DNA from 3 places in the Klebsiella sp. SYXHC3 genome. Region 3 is predicted to be linked to each of the others. Evidence: predicted binding sites of a transcription regulator. Region 3 holds the regulator's gene; each other region holds the start of a gene.
What was found. Region 3 encodes Fur, which represses iron uptake genes when iron is present. Its sites were predicted from a motif close to ATAATAATGAGAACNACTATCAA; they were not measured.
Positions count from the first base shown of each region.

Region 1: a site for Fur is predicted at 2,298-2,320, ahead of efeU (iron uptake transporter permease EfeU). Genes of this name have one in related genera too.
Region 2: a site for Fur is predicted at 1,991-2,013, ahead of bfd (bacterioferritin-associated ferredoxin). Genes of this name have one in related genera too.

Region 1 is NZ_JBXUNG010000005.1:199,763-204,667, reverse strand. It holds gene efeB (iron uptake transporter deferrochelatase/peroxidase subunit) at 1-225, opposite strand, end outside; gene efeO (iron uptake system protein EfeO) at 230-1,357, opposite strand; gene efeU (iron uptake transporter permease EfeU) at 1,411-2,241, opposite strand; gene AC2CGP_RS15145 (NupC/NupG family nucleoside CNT transporter) at 2,516-3,700, shown strand; gene AC2CGP_RS15140 (DUF3574 domain-containing protein) at 3,734-4,168, opposite strand; gene AC2CGP_RS15135 (AI-2E family transporter) at 4,410-4,905, shown strand, end outside.
Region 2 is NZ_JBXUNG010000002.1:480,066-484,970, forward strand. It holds gene fusA (elongation factor G) at 1-613, shown strand, start outside; gene tuf (elongation factor Tu) at 683-1,867, shown strand; gene bfd (bacterioferritin-associated ferredoxin) at 2,048-2,242, shown strand; gene bfr (bacterioferritin) at 2,317-2,793, shown strand; gene AC2CGP_RS09270 (prepilin peptidase) at 2,777-3,259, opposite strand; gene rpsJ (30S ribosomal protein S10) at 3,636-3,947, shown strand; gene rplC (50S ribosomal protein L3) at 3,980-4,609, shown strand; gene rplD (50S ribosomal protein L4) at 4,620-4,905, shown strand, end outside.
Region 3 is NZ_JBXUNG010000003.1:458,605-463,509, forward strand. It holds gene tcuA (FAD-dependent tricarballylate dehydrogenase TcuA) at 1-444, opposite strand, end outside; gene tcuR (tricarballylate utilization LysR family transcriptional regulator TcuR) at 541-1,467, opposite strand; gene fur (ferric iron uptake transcriptional regulator) at 1,581-2,033, opposite strand; gene fldA (flavodoxin FldA) at 2,326-2,856, opposite strand; gene ybfE (LexA regulated protein) at 3,006-3,299, opposite strand; gene ybfF (esterase) at 3,433-4,206, opposite strand; gene seqA (replication initiation negative regulator SeqA) at 4,436-4,905, shown strand, end outside.

The sequences.
Region 1 (4,905 bases), on a different contig from region 3:
CGAGGCCTGCTGCGGCGTCAGAATTCCCGCCTGATGCGGGCCATAAAATGGCTGTTTTTCCTGACGCGCATCGGGTGCGAGCGTGCCGGGGGAGCTTTCCGCTTTCGCCGCCTGCGCCATCGGGCAACCGCCGCTGATGGCCAGCGCGCCGCCAAGCGCGCCGATCCCCTTCAGTAAGCGGCGACGTGACGGTTCATTCACGTCGCGAGGTTTTGGTTGTGTCATCGATTTAATCCAGGCCCAAAATTCCGCGTAGTTGAGCCAGATCTTCTGCCAGCGTCGTGATCGGCCCTTTCAGCGCATTACGGTCAGCGGTAGTAAGTTTGTCATAGGTCTCGAAACCGTCTTTCGTGCGGTATTTAGCAAGGATGACATCAACTTTTTTGAAGTTGGCGTCAACTTTGGCCAGCAGCGCGCTATTATCCTTTTGCAGCTGCGGGCGCAGCAGGTCGACGATTTTCTGTGCGCCGTCGATATTGGCCTGGAAATCCCACAGGTCGGTATGGCTGTAGCGATCTTCTTCACCGCTAATTTTGCTGGCCGCCACTTCTTCAATCAGCCCTGCCGCGCCGCCCACCACTTTCGACGGCGGGAAGGCCAGCTCGCTAATGCGTTTTTGCAGTTCCAGCACATCGCTGTTCAACTGTTCAGCATAGTTTTCCATCCCTTTAACGCTGTTATCGCCAAACAGCGCTTTTTCCAGACGATGGAAGCCGGTAAATTTCGGGTCTTCGGCTTTTTTCTCGAAATCGTCTTCACGGGCGTCAATGCTGCCGTCGAGGTCAGAGAATAGTTCGGCAATCGGTTCGATGCGCTCGTAGTGCTGACGGGTCGGGGCGTACAGCGCTTTCGCTTTCTCGATATCGCCAGCTTTTACCGCATCGGTAAAGGCTTTAGTACCGCTAACCAGCTGCGCGGTTTCCGCGGTGACGTAGGCTTTATACGCAGTAATCGCCTCGCCAAGACTTAGCACCGCATCGGCTTTCGCCGCATCTTTGCTGGTTTCACCGGTGACAATCAGCTTTCCTTTCGGATTAGTCAGCAGGCCACAGGTCATATCGTATTCGCCCGGCTGTAGGTTAGCCGTCAATTTTTGCGTGAATCCCGGCGCGATATTTTCACGCTCCTCGACCACCATTACGCCTTTCAGGATCTCCCACTCCAGCGCTTTCTGGCTGTGGTTCTGAATGATGAACTGGGTTTTACCCGCCTTCACCGTCACATTCATCGGTTCGCACTGCTTGTCGTTAACGGTAACTTTTACCTGCGGAATATCCGCAGCCTGAGCGTAGCATGCGGAACTGAACAGCGCGGCGACGGTTAACTGCAGCGCAGTACGGCGAAATTGAATTATCATGGCCATCCCTTTCGAAAAGTATGTTGTAACTATATTAATCAGCGGCGCCTGAATTACGCGGCCCGCGATGCTGTCGTTTTGCTGCCCGGCGGCAAGGCAAAACACACCAGCGCCGGGATCAAATAGAGAAGATAAACCGCCACTTCGCTGACGGTGGGCGTCTCCTGATAACCAAAGATGCCTTCCAGCAGCGTGCCGAACAGCGTATGCGTCGATACCACGTTGCTAAGATCAAAGGCGACATTCTGGAAATAATTCCACAGTCCCGCCTCGTGGAAGGCGCGAATCGCCCCGGCTGCCAGACCGGCCGCCACCAGCAGGATAAACAGACTGGTCCATTTGAAGAACACGCCGAGATTAAGGCGGACACCGCCCCAGTAAAGCAGGAAGCCTAATACCACCGCCGTCGCCAGGCCGAGCATCGCCCCCAGCGGCGGCCAGATGCCCACATCCTGCTGGAATGCCGCCAGCAGGAAAAAAACCGACTCCAGGCCTTCGCGGGCAACCGCAAAAAACACCATCATCACCAGCGCCCAGCCGTGGTTATTCCCGCGCTGCAGCGCGTTATCCACCGCCTGCTCCAGCTGTTGTTTGACGTTGCGCGACACTTTACGCATCCAGAACACCATCCAGGTGAGGATAAATACCGCTATCACCGCCACGATGCCTTCAAATAGCTCCTGCTCGCGCTGCGGAAATTCTCCGGTGGTCTCGTTGATAAAAACCCCTAACCCGAGACAAAGCGCCGCCGCGAGGAATACGCCAATCCACATGACGCCGATCCAGTTGCCGCGCTGGGTTCGTTTTAAATAGCTGGCAATCAGGCTGACAATCAGCGCGGCTTCCAGCCCTTCGCGTAACATGATGAGAAATGGAACAAACATGCCGAAACCCTTAAATGTGAACCGCAGTCAACGGATGCAAAGATAGGTAAATATTTCTGATAGTGATTATCATTACAACAATGAGAAACACAAGCGAAATGTTCAGGGAATGATGACTAGTTGTAAATTAATCGCTACAAAATAGTCACTTGCGAAAATACCTCACCAGCTAAGCATTAAAATGGCAAATAGCATGATTTTTTATGCCACATATTTACCGGGCCGGAGCGCTGTGGCTAAATGGCGGTCCTGATTTATCTGCGAAATAAATAACATGACTCAAATTTTGCACTTCCTGCTGGCGCTGGCGGTTATTCTCGCCCTCGCCTGGCTTGCCAGCTATGACCGACAAAAAATCCGCATTCGCTACATTCTGCAGTTAATTATTATTGAAATCGCCCTGGCTTTCTTTTTCCTTCACGCCGAAAGCGGTTTATGGGTAGTGAAAAATATTTCAGGATTTTTTGCTTCGTTACTCGGGTTCGCCGCTGAAGGGACCAATTTTGTATTTGGCGGGATGGATGAAAAAGGACTGGCCTTTATTTTCCTCGGCGTACTGTGTCCGATTGTCTTTATTTCCGCGCTGATAGGTATTCTGCAACACTGGCGTATTCTGCCGATCTTTATTCGTCTGATCGGCACCCTGCTGTCGAAGGTGAACGGCATGGGAAAGCTGGAATCATTCAATGCCGTCAGCTCGCTGATCCTCGGCCAGTCGGAAAACTTTATTGCTTACAAAGGCGTACTCGGGGACCTCTCCTCACGTCGCCTGTTCACGATGGCGGCGACCGCCATGTCAACGGTATCACTGTCGATCGTCGGCGCGTATATGACCATGCTTGATGCGAAATACGTGGTAGCGGCGTTGATTCTTAATATGTTCAGCACCTTTATTGTGCTGTCGATTATTAATCCTACGCGCCCCGGTAGCGAAGCAGAAATAAAGCTAGAGAAGATGCATGAATCGCAGAGCTTCTTTGAAATGCTGGGCGAATATATCCTGGCAGGCTTTAAGGTGGCGATGATTATTCTGGCGATGCTAATCGGCTTTATCGCCCTGATTAGCGCCGTTAATGCGTTATTTGCGACCGTTTTCGGCTTAAGCTTCCAGCAAATCCTCGGTTACGTATTTTATCCGCTGGCGTGGCTGGTGGGTATTCCATTAAGCGACGCGCTAAATGCCGGTAGTATTATGGCTACCAAGCTGGTTGCCAATGAATTCGTGGCGATGATCGAGCTGCAGAAAATTGCCGCCAGCATGACGCCGCGCGGGCTAGGGATCCTTTCCGTGTTCCTCGTCTCGTTTGCCAACTTCGCCTCCATTGGCATTATTGCCGGGGCGATTAAAGGGCTTAACGAGCAGCAAGGCAATACCGTTTCCCGTTTCGGCCTGCGTCTGGTCTATGGCGCGACGCTGGTGAGCCTGCTGTCCGCCAGTTTTGCCGGACTGGTGCTGTAACTCATCGGGCGGGGGAGCTCCCCGCCCTGCGTTTCAGAAGTGTACGCAGACCGGCTGATCAACGCGCATAACGGACTCCTGGGCAAAGCGCGTCTTATACGTATTACGCAACGCTTCAATCCCCTGCTCGCTTTTCGCATCGTTGCTATGAATCAGCATTAGCGCCTTGCTGGATTCGCGGGCGACTGCGCCATTGTTGCCTAGCCACTGGCCGCGGGCGTCAAATACCGTCAGGCCATCGCGAAAACGCGGCGTCACATCGCGGTCGACAAACTGCTGCCATTCCTGAGCGGTAATATCTTTTCCCGCCGGGCGGCTAAGGCCGAAATAGAGGGTGGTTTGCATCATCCTGTTATCCGCCTGACAGCCGTTATAATCAACGTGCGCGGCGCTTTTCTCGGATGGCGCCACGCATCCTGCCAATAGTGCGGCAACGATCAGCGCCGCAGCGCCCTGGGGTAATTTCATTTGCTATCCTCATTGTTTTTTGTACACAGATATCAGCGTATTTTCAGTGAATTAGCAAGAGATGCGCGAACATTACTCTCTGGCGATACGGCAGATTTTCTTTTGTTCTACACTGATAAACACAACCTGGGCGAAATTCTTTTTTAAATTATTTCCTGCGTTTTTTATTTCAAAGACTTCTCTATAGTTGAGCGTTTTTAACTGGCCTGGCGGCCGCGTAAAATAACAACTGGAATAATTCATGATAGAAAATAATGAGTTAGCCAATATTGAGAAAAGAATTGTCACCCGCTTTCTCGATATGTTTATTAAGTTCGGCTTGATACTGGCGCTGGCCTCCTTCTGCTTTACCGTCTTCTCGCCGTTCCTGAACATGATGCTGTGGGCGCTGATTCTGGCCGTCACGCTGTATCCTTTACATCAGCACATCGCGCGACGTATAGGCGGGCGACAGGGACTGGCATCGACCATATTAGTGTTATTCGGCCTGCTGATTATCGTCATCCCGACCATTTTCATGGTGACCTCGCTTGGCGAAAGCGCCGGCAGCCTGATTGATAAAGTCAGCGGAAGCGATCTGACGCTGCCGCCGCCATCGGCTAACGTCGCCTCCATTCCACTCGTCGGCGGTAAGCTGTATGCGTTCTGGCTGAAGGCCTCGGCGGACCTGCCGGCGGTACTGAGCAGTTATCACGCGCAAATTGGCGAGGCGGCGAAACTGGTGCTCGGCGTGCTGG
Region 2 (4,905 bases), on a different contig from region 3:
TGAAGGTAAACACGCCAAGCAGTCTGGTGGTCGTGGTCAGTACGGTCACGTTGTGATCGACATGTACCCGCTGGAGCCGGGCTCTAACCCGAAAGGTTACGAGTTCATCAACGACATTAAAGGTGGTGTAATCCCTGGCGAATACATCCCGGCCGTTGATAAAGGCATCCAGGAACAGCTGAAAGCTGGTCCGCTGGCTGGCTACCCGGTAGTTGATATGGGTATCCGTCTGCACTTCGGTTCTTACCACGACGTTGACTCCTCTGAGCTGGCGTTTAAACTGGCCGCTTCTATCGCCTTTAAAGAAGGCTTTAAGAAAGCGAAACCAGTTCTGCTTGAGCCGATCATGAAGGTTGAAGTAGAAACTCCGGAAGAGAACACCGGTGACGTAATCGGTGACTTGAGCCGTCGTCGCGGCATGCTGCGCGGTCAAGAATCTGAAGTAACTGGCGTTAAGATCCACGCTGAAGTTCCGCTGTCTGAAATGTTCGGATATGCAACTCAGCTGCGTTCTCTGACCAAAGGTCGTGCATCATACACCATGGAATTCCTGAAGTATGATGATGCGCCGAACAACGTTGCTCAGGCCGTTATTGAAGCCCGTGGTAAATAATCCACAGGATTAAAACCTAAGTCCCGTGCTCTCTCCTGAGGGGAGAGCACTATAGTAAGGAATATAGCCGTGTCTAAAGAAAAATTTGAACGTACAAAACCGCACGTCAACGTTGGTACTATCGGCCACGTTGACCATGGTAAAACTACTCTGACCGCTGCAATCACCACCGTACTGGCTAAAACCTACGGCGGTGCTGCTCGCGCATTCGACCAGATCGATAACGCGCCGGAAGAAAAAGCTCGTGGTATCACCATCAACACTTCCCACGTTGAATATGACACCCCGACTCGCCACTACGCACACGTAGACTGCCCGGGCCACGCCGACTATGTTAAAAACATGATCACCGGTGCTGCTCAGATGGATGGCGCGATCCTGGTTGTTGCTGCGACTGACGGCCCGATGCCGCAGACTCGTGAGCACATCCTGCTGGGTCGTCAGGTAGGCGTTCCGTACATCATCGTGTTCCTGAACAAATGCGACATGGTTGATGACGAAGAGCTGCTGGAACTGGTTGAGATGGAAGTTCGTGAACTGCTGTCTCAGTACGATTTCCCGGGCGACGACACTCCGATCGTTCGTGGTTCTGCTCTGAAAGCGCTGGAAGGCGACGCAGAGTGGGAAGCGAAAATCATCGAACTGGCTGGCTTCCTGGATTCTTACATCCCAGAACCAGAGCGTGCGATTGACAAGCCGTTCCTGCTGCCGATCGAAGACGTATTCTCCATCTCCGGTCGTGGTACCGTTGTTACCGGTCGTGTAGAGCGCGGTATCATCAAAGTTGGTGAAGAAGTTGAAATCGTTGGTATCAAAGAAACCGCGAAAACCACCTGTACTGGCGTTGAAATGTTCCGCAAACTGCTGGACGAAGGCCGTGCTGGTGAGAACGTAGGTGTTCTGCTGCGTGGTATCAAACGTGAAGAAATCGAACGTGGTCAGGTACTGGCTAAGCCGGGCAGCATCAAGCCGCACACCAAGTTCGAATCTGAAGTGTACATCCTGTCCAAAGACGAAGGCGGCCGTCATACTCCGTTCTTCAAAGGCTACCGTCCGCAGTTCTACTTCCGTACTACTGACGTGACTGGTACCATCGAACTGCCGGAAGGCGTAGAGATGGTAATGCCGGGCGACAACATCAAAATGGTTGTTACCCTGATCCACCCGATCGCGATGGACGATGGTCTGCGTTTCGCAATCCGTGAAGGCGGCCGTACCGTTGGCGCGGGCGTTGTAGCTAAAGTTCTGGGCTAATTCGTTAGCTTTGAATTAAAAAGGGCGCTTCGGCGCCCTTTTTGCTGTCTATGATTTGGTGATAAGCCGCGATGGTATAAATATTCATAAAGTGCGCCGCCAGGGATAATTAATAAACAGTCTATTGTAATCATAACTATTCTCATTTAAACTTTGTGCATAAATTGAACGGGAGTTTATATGTACGTTTGTTTGTGCAATGGCGTAAGCGATAAAAAAATCCGTCAGGTTGTGCGTCAATTTCAACCGCAATCTTTTCAACAATTACGCAAGTTTATTCCCGTTGGAAATCAATGCGGTAAGTGCGTCCGCGCGGCACGTGAAGTGATGGAAGATGAATTAACCAGCATGCCGGAATTCAAAGAAATCGCCTGATCGCGACTCTTCTCTTTTTGACATCCTTATAGCCCGGACTACGCTTCAATAAGTGGAAGCGGAGGGACTTTATAATGAAAGGTGATGTCAAAATCATAAGTTATCTCAATAAATTATTGGGAAACGAACTGGTTGCTATTAACCAGTATTTTCTTCATGCAAGAATGTTCAAGAACTGGGGCCTGATGCGCCTCAACGATATTGAATATCATGAATCTATCGATGAGATGAAACACGCCGATAAGTACATCGAGCGTATTTTGTTTCTTGAAGGGCTGCCTAACCTGCAGGATCTTGGCAAACTTGGCATCGGTGAGGATGTCGAAGAGATGCTGCAGTCTGACTTACGGCTGGAGCTCGAAGGCGCGCAAAACCTGCGTGAGGCAATCGCCTATGCCGACAGCGTTCATGATTATGTCAGTCGCGATATGATGATTGAAATCCTTGCCGATGAGGAAGGCCATATTGACTGGCTGGAAACCGAGTTAGATCTGATCGGCAAAATCGGTCTGCAAAATTACCTTCAATCGCAGATCAAAGTGTCAGACTAGCGAACGTCTGCCACCCGCACCAAAAACCCGCTGCAGTCAGAAATGGCCCAAACGGCAGCGGGTTGTTCAAACCCCATCGTTGTTGCTTACTCCTCCTGAACAACGCCAATATCACCCATGCCATCCCGGCAAGCAGCGATGCGGCCAACACCAGTTGCGGCAACCTCTGCCAGCCGTGCCAGGCGCCGAGGGCGGCAAGATATTTAATGTCGCCGTATCCTAATCCCTCATAGCCGCGAAACACCCTATATAGCCAGTAGAGCAGGGCAAAAATGAGATAGCCTGCAATTGCCCCCCAGACGGCATCCTCTAGCCGCTGCGGCGCCAGACACAGGTAAAAAACAAAACCGCTCCACAGCAGGGGACAGGTGAGGCTGTCAGGAAGAAGACCGCGAAGCAGGTCCTGCCGGCATAACGCCAGGGTTAATCCACAATAACAAACTAAGAAGGGGAGGACGGTAAGCATGGAACACTCCTGTTCGGGGATAATGCGCTCACTTTGCTTATCGTCGCGCGTTAGCGCAAAGCGCATTTGTGCAAGATGGATGGCTGCTTCCTGACTTATTTATCGTGTTATTGCATTGCCGAGTGCCTGGGCGAGAAGACGCGCAAATTGTGGTGATGATTTTCTAATCAGCACTTGCGTCGCGCCTGAATTTGCGTATAATGCGCGGGCCTGTCAAAATTGACGGCCGGTTCGATATGAGCCCTGGTAGCGCAGTTTGCTACCTAACAATGTTCCCAATCGGGGAACTCTGTAAGAACGGTTACACTCTCCCATCAATCGTAATGGGTATGAGGAGTAATCATTTCGTCTATAAAATAATTGGAGCTCTGGTCTCATGCAGAACCAAAGAATCCGTATCCGCCTTAAAGCGTTTGATCATCGTCTGATCGATCAATCAACCGCGGAAATCGTCGAGACTGCTAAGCGCACTGGTGCGCAAGTCCGTGGTCCGATCCCGCTGCCGACCCGCAAAGAGCGTTTCACCGTTCTGATCTCTCCGCACGTCAACAAAGATGCGCGTGATCAGTACGAGATTCGTACTCACAAGCGTCTGGTTGACATCGTTGAGCCAACTGAAAAAACCGTTGATGCTCTGATGCGTCTGGACCTGGCTGCCGGTGTAGACGTGCAGATCAGCCTGGGTTAATCAGGTCATCGAGCGATTGAGAGGTTGATACAATGATTGGTTTAGTCGGTAAAAAAGTGGGTATGACCCGCATCTTCACTGAAGATGGCGTCTCTATCCCAGTAACCGTTATCGAAGTTGAAGCAAACCGCGTTACTCAGGTCAAAGATCTGGCTAACGATGGCTATCGCGCTATTCAGGTTACCACTGGTGCTAAAAAAGCTAACCGTGTAACTAAGCCGGAAGCTGGTCACTTTGCTAAAGCTGGCGTAGAAGCTGGCCGCGGCCTGTGGGAGTTCCGTCTGGCAGATGGTGAAGAATACACCGTTGGTCAGAACATTAGCGTTGAACTGTTTGCTGACGTTAAAAAAGTTGACGTAACCGGTACCTCTAAAGGTAAAGGTTTCGCTGGTACCGTTAAGCGCTGGAACTTCCGTACCCAGGACGCTACCCACGGTAACTCCTTGTCTCACCGCGTTCCGGGTTCTATCGGTCAGAACCAGACTCCGGGCAAAGTGTTCAAAGGCAAGAAAATGGCAGGTCAGCTGGGCAACGAACGCGTTACTGTTCAGAGCCTGGACGTAGTACGTGTTGACGCTGAGCGCAACCTGCTGCTGGTTAAAGGTGGTGTTCCGGGTGCAACCGGCTGCGACCTGATCGTTAAACCAGCTGTGAAGGCGTAAGGGGATAGCAATGGAATTAGTATTGAAAGACGCGCAGAGCGCGCTGACTGTTTCCGAAACTACCTTCGGTCGTGATTTCAACGAAGCGCTGGTTCACCAGGTTGTTGTTGCTTATGCAGCTGGTGCGCGTCAGGGTACTCGTGCTCAGAAGACTCGTGCTGAAGTAACTGGTTCAGGCAAAAAGCCATGGCGCCAGAAAGGTACCGGCCGTGCGCGTTCAGGTTCTATCAAGAGCCCGATCTGGCGTTCCGGTGGCGTAACCTTCGCTGCTCGTCCGCAGGACCACAGTCAAAAAG
Region 3 (4,905 bases):
GTTATAGCGGATCTGCACGCCCATCTGCTCGGCGCTGCGGTAATAGGCATTGACCAGGGCTTTACCGCCGCCCATAAAAAAGGCGTTGGTGCGGGCGACATGCAGGGCGCCGGATAAGGGCGGTTGAAAGTTAACGCCATGACGGCGCATCCAGTCCCGACATTGCGACGAAGTGCGGATCACCAGGCGAGCCAGCGCTTCGTTGGTGTTGCCCCCGGTGACGCGCAGCAGATCCTGCCAGTATTCTTCTTCCGGGTAGCTGTCTACTAAGACATCCTGCGGCGCATCGTGCATACAACGCAGGTTACGCGTGTGCTGAGAGTTACCGCCCCGCCATTCCCGCGGCGCGGCTTCCAGCAGCAGTACGGATGCGCCTGCTTCCCGGGCGGTTAAGGCGGCGCATAACGCGGCGTTGCCGCCGCCAATCACCAGTACATCCACCATTATCGGCTCCATTACGCTTTGACTAATTGTTAAATTTGTAATGGAAATGTAAGGCGCAGGAGCGACAGGCGCTATGGCGTAAAGCTAAAGAGGGGTTTAGGAAGTGTAAAGGCTGGCGCCCGGCCAGCAGCCAGTTTCTACAAGCTGACGCATGACTTTGGTCAGTATCACGCGCGCGGCAAGGCCTGCCGGGGTGAGTTCGTCATCTGAGAGACTGACCAGAAAATTAGGTCGGCTTAGTACCGGATTATCGACGCCGATCACTCTTAGCGCCTCGCTGTCGAGATGAGAAATCGCCGCGCCCGGCTGCAGCGTGGCGCCGAGCCCGTCACGGACGGCGCGCATCAGCAGGGCCAGGCCATCGATTTCAGCCACCACGTCAACGTTGATGGCGTGCTCCTGGCAAATAGCGTCCAGCCTGCCGCGCAGGCCATGTCCCTGGCTTGGCATAATCAGCGGGATGGCGGCAAGCTGGTCCGGAGAGATGCTATCGCCGGGCAGCGGCGCCAGCACGTCATGGGCGCCAATCAGGAACAGACGTTCCTCAAGAATGGGTCGGGCGCTCCAGCGCAGGATCTTCTCTTTCTGGAAAACGATGGCTAAATCGAGCTGGCGGGTGTTGATCATCCGTTCCAGATTGCCGGAGAGGCTTTCCACCAGGTGCAGGCGGACGTCGGCGTAGCTTTCGCGCATGGCGTTGATAAAAGGTACGCCCAGCACAGAAGCGGTGCTCGGCGCCATACCGACGCTGACGTGACCGGAAAGGCGTGCTTCACGCGCGGCGAGAATGGCATCGTCAGCATGGCGCAGCGCCAGTTGCGCCTGCGAGTAAAAGGCGAGGCCGGCGCTGGTGGGCATTACGCCGCGCGAAGTCCGTTGCAGCAGGCGGATAGCGAGTTCATTTTCCAGACGCGCCATTTGCTGGCTGAGCGCAGAAACGCCAATATTCAGATCGAGCGCGGCGCGGCCCATACTGCCTGTTTCCACGATGCGGACAAAATAGCGTAGCTGGCGCAGCTCCATAGTGACTCTCCGTACAAGGCGTTAGGCTCTGACAGAATACGCATTCAGGCGGATTTCGCCCATAAAAAAAGCCAACCTTCAGGTTGGCTTTTCATTACATACGAGACGGGAAATTATTTATTCACCGCATCGTGGGCATGTTCATCTTCGCGGCAGTCGCCTTCCGCACAGTGGCCGTAGAGGTACAGGCTGTGGTTGGTTAAGCGGATGCCGTGTTGCGCAGCAATTTCACGTTGGCGGGATTCGATAGAATCATCGCTGAACTCGATCACTTTGCCGCAATCGAGGCAAATCAGGTGATCGTGGTGGTGTTGCTGAGTCAGCTCGAATACGGATTTACCGCCTTCGAAGTTGTGGCGAGTCACGATGCCTGCATCGTCGAACTGGTTCAGCACGCGGTAAACGGTAGCCAGACCAATCTCTTCACCCATATCGATCAGGCGTTTGTATAAATCTTCCGCACTGACGTGATGGTTATCCGGTTCCTGCAACACTTCCAGAATTTTCAGTCGGGGAAGTGTGACTTTCAGGCCAGCCTTCTTTAATGCGATATTGTTGTCAGTCATGCGGAATCTGTCCTGTTGCTAAAGATCGGCTTCCTTTAAAGGGAAGCAATACAGAGAATCACCCGATGTAATGCGTCTCATTATAGAGCTGCTACTCTGAAATGAAAACTGCAACCATCGCGCCTTGTAAGCTGTCAAAAACGAATTACCAGCTACAAACTGTGTCACGTGACCTCGTGGAATCAGAGGACATTGTACAGATATGTGATGAAAAGTTAAAAACTTGTAGCTATTAGTTTGATTGCTTTTATCTATTAATTCAGCGCAGCTTAATAGCTGCGCTGTTTGATTCTTAGGCGTTTTTGATTTCTTCCAGATGCAGCTCTTCGGAAATCTGCTTCACCCACTTCTCAACGCGCTCGTTGGTCAGTTCCGGCTGACGGTCTTCATCAATCGCCAGACCGACGAAGTGATCGTCGTCCGCCAGGCCTTTAGACGCTTCGAAGTGGTAGCCCGCGGTCGGCCAGTGGCCAACGATGGTTGCGCCGCGCGGTTCAATGATGTCACGAATGGTGCCCAGCGCATCGCAGAAGTATTCTGCGTAATCTTCCTGGTCGCCGCAGCCAAAGACGGCTACCAGCTTACCGTTGAAGTCGATCTCTTCCAGCGTCGGGAAGAAGTCGTCCCAGTCGCACTGCGCTTCGCCGTAGTACCAGGTTGGGATGCCGAGCAGCAGAATATCGTGGCTTTCCAGATCTTCTTTGCTGCTCTTGGCAATGTCGTGAACTTCAGCAACGTCTTTACCGAGCTGCTTTTGGATCATTTTTGCAATATTTTCGGTGTTGCCGGTGTCGCTGCCAAAAAAGATGCCGATGATTGCCATGAGTAAAATAACCTCTTGAAACTTAATGATGTGGTAGTGGCATTATGCCTACAGTTAACGGCAATCATAGCAGAACAGGGAAGGGCGCGGAAACAGCAATAACGTCCTGGTGCACACTCTGCTACATGAAAGCGATTTTTTTGCGTTTTTCAGACTTCGCCCTGGTTACGCAGGCAGGCCAGTTGGTGCATCAGCATCTCTTCGATAAGATCGCTGCGGCTCATGTTGCGGGCTTCCGCCAGCTCATTAAGCGCGTCGACCGCATCGGCGTTGAGCTTCAACTCAACGCGCTTCAAGCCGCGAACCTTATCGCGTTTGAGCTGATTGCGTTTGTTGATGCGCAGTTGTTCATCGCGCGAAAGCGGATTGGTTTTCGGTCTACCCGGGCGACGCTCATTTGCGAACAAATCTAATGTCGTTCGGTCCGTTTGTTCTTTTGCCATGATTCAGAGTGACTTCGGGGAAACAAGCTGCCGGGCTATAGCCGGCGCAGATAGCGCGCCATAATACATCAGGCGAACCGCTGCGCCAACGACCGCGGGCATTCTGCCGCGCGGTCGGGCGTTTTTTAGCCACTCAGGCTTCAATTGTGCTCAGATAACGGCGAATTGCGCGTAAAACCGCCTCGGGTTTTTCCGCATGCACCCAGTGTCCGGCGCCGGCAATGACGTGGGCGCGGGCTTGCGGGAACTGCGCCAGCAGCGCGTCGCGGTATTCATCGGTGACATAAGGGGAGTTGCCGCCGGGAATAAATTGCGCCGGGTGCGGCCAGGCGGGCACGGTTTCCCAGCCGACAATATGCGGGTATTGATCCCACAGCGCCGGCACGTTGAAGCGCCACGCGCCGTCGACAAAGGATTTCAGCAGAAACTGAATGACGCCTTCTTCATTTATATACTCGCGCATTACCTGCGCCGCCTGCTGGCGGGTGCTGGCGGCGGATTCGCTGACGGCGTTAATCGCCGCGAAGATCTCATCATGACGGCGGACGTGATAAGCCACCGGCGCGATATCAATCGCCACCAGCCCGGCGATGCGATCCGGCGCCAGCGCGGTCAGCGCCATCACCGCTTTGCCGCCCATCGAATGGCCGATAAAGGTCGCTTTCTCGATCTGATGATCGTCGAGGGTATCGAGCAGGTCCTGCGCCATCGCGCGGTAGGTCATCTCCGGTGAACGCGGCGATAAGCCGTGGTTGCGCATATCGACCTGCAATATATCGTAGTCGGCGACCAGATCGCGGGCGAGGATCCCAAGGTTGTCCAGGCTGCCGAACAGGCCGTGTACCAGGACGATTGGGGATTTATTGTGCGGGTTTTGTGCAGATTGCGCTCGGCTATTTAATTTCATGGCAAAGTTCTTTTTTTCGCTCCGTCGGGTTAGGGTATTATGTTGGACATTCTGCCATTAGGCTGCAAGACCCGGAAGCATTCTGAGTTTTAACGCCATCCTGGTTTGACGCTATTCGCGGTTGGGATTTGTCCTCTATCTGATGCCTTTTGCGCAGTAGTGTGAAAGACAAAGGATAGTTAATCCCGACGACTTGTATTCAGAAACAAAGAAATCGCACTGGATTAAGATGAAAACAATCGAAGTTGATGATGAGCTCTACCGCTATATTGCCAGCCACACTCTGCATATCGGCGAGAGCGCATCCGACATTTTACGGCGCATGCTGAAATTTTCCGCCGTTTCTCAGCCTGCATCTGGCGCGCCAGCGGCGAAAGCCGCGCCGGCGGCTGCTCCTGCGGCGGCGCCAGTCGTCGAAGCGAAGCCGGCCAACCCGGTTAAAGATAAAGTCCGCGCCATGCGCGAGCTGCTGTTATCTGACGAATACGCTGAACAAAAGCGCGCGGTTAACCGCTTCATGCTGGTATTGACTACGCTTTACTCGTTAGACAGCAAGGCATTTTCAGAAGCCACTGAGTCTCTGCACGGACGCACCCGCGTATACTTCGCCGAAGACTCACGGACGCTGCTGAAAAGCGGTAATCAGACCAAACCGAAACAGGTTCCTGGTACGCCGTGGTGGGTTATCACCAATACTAA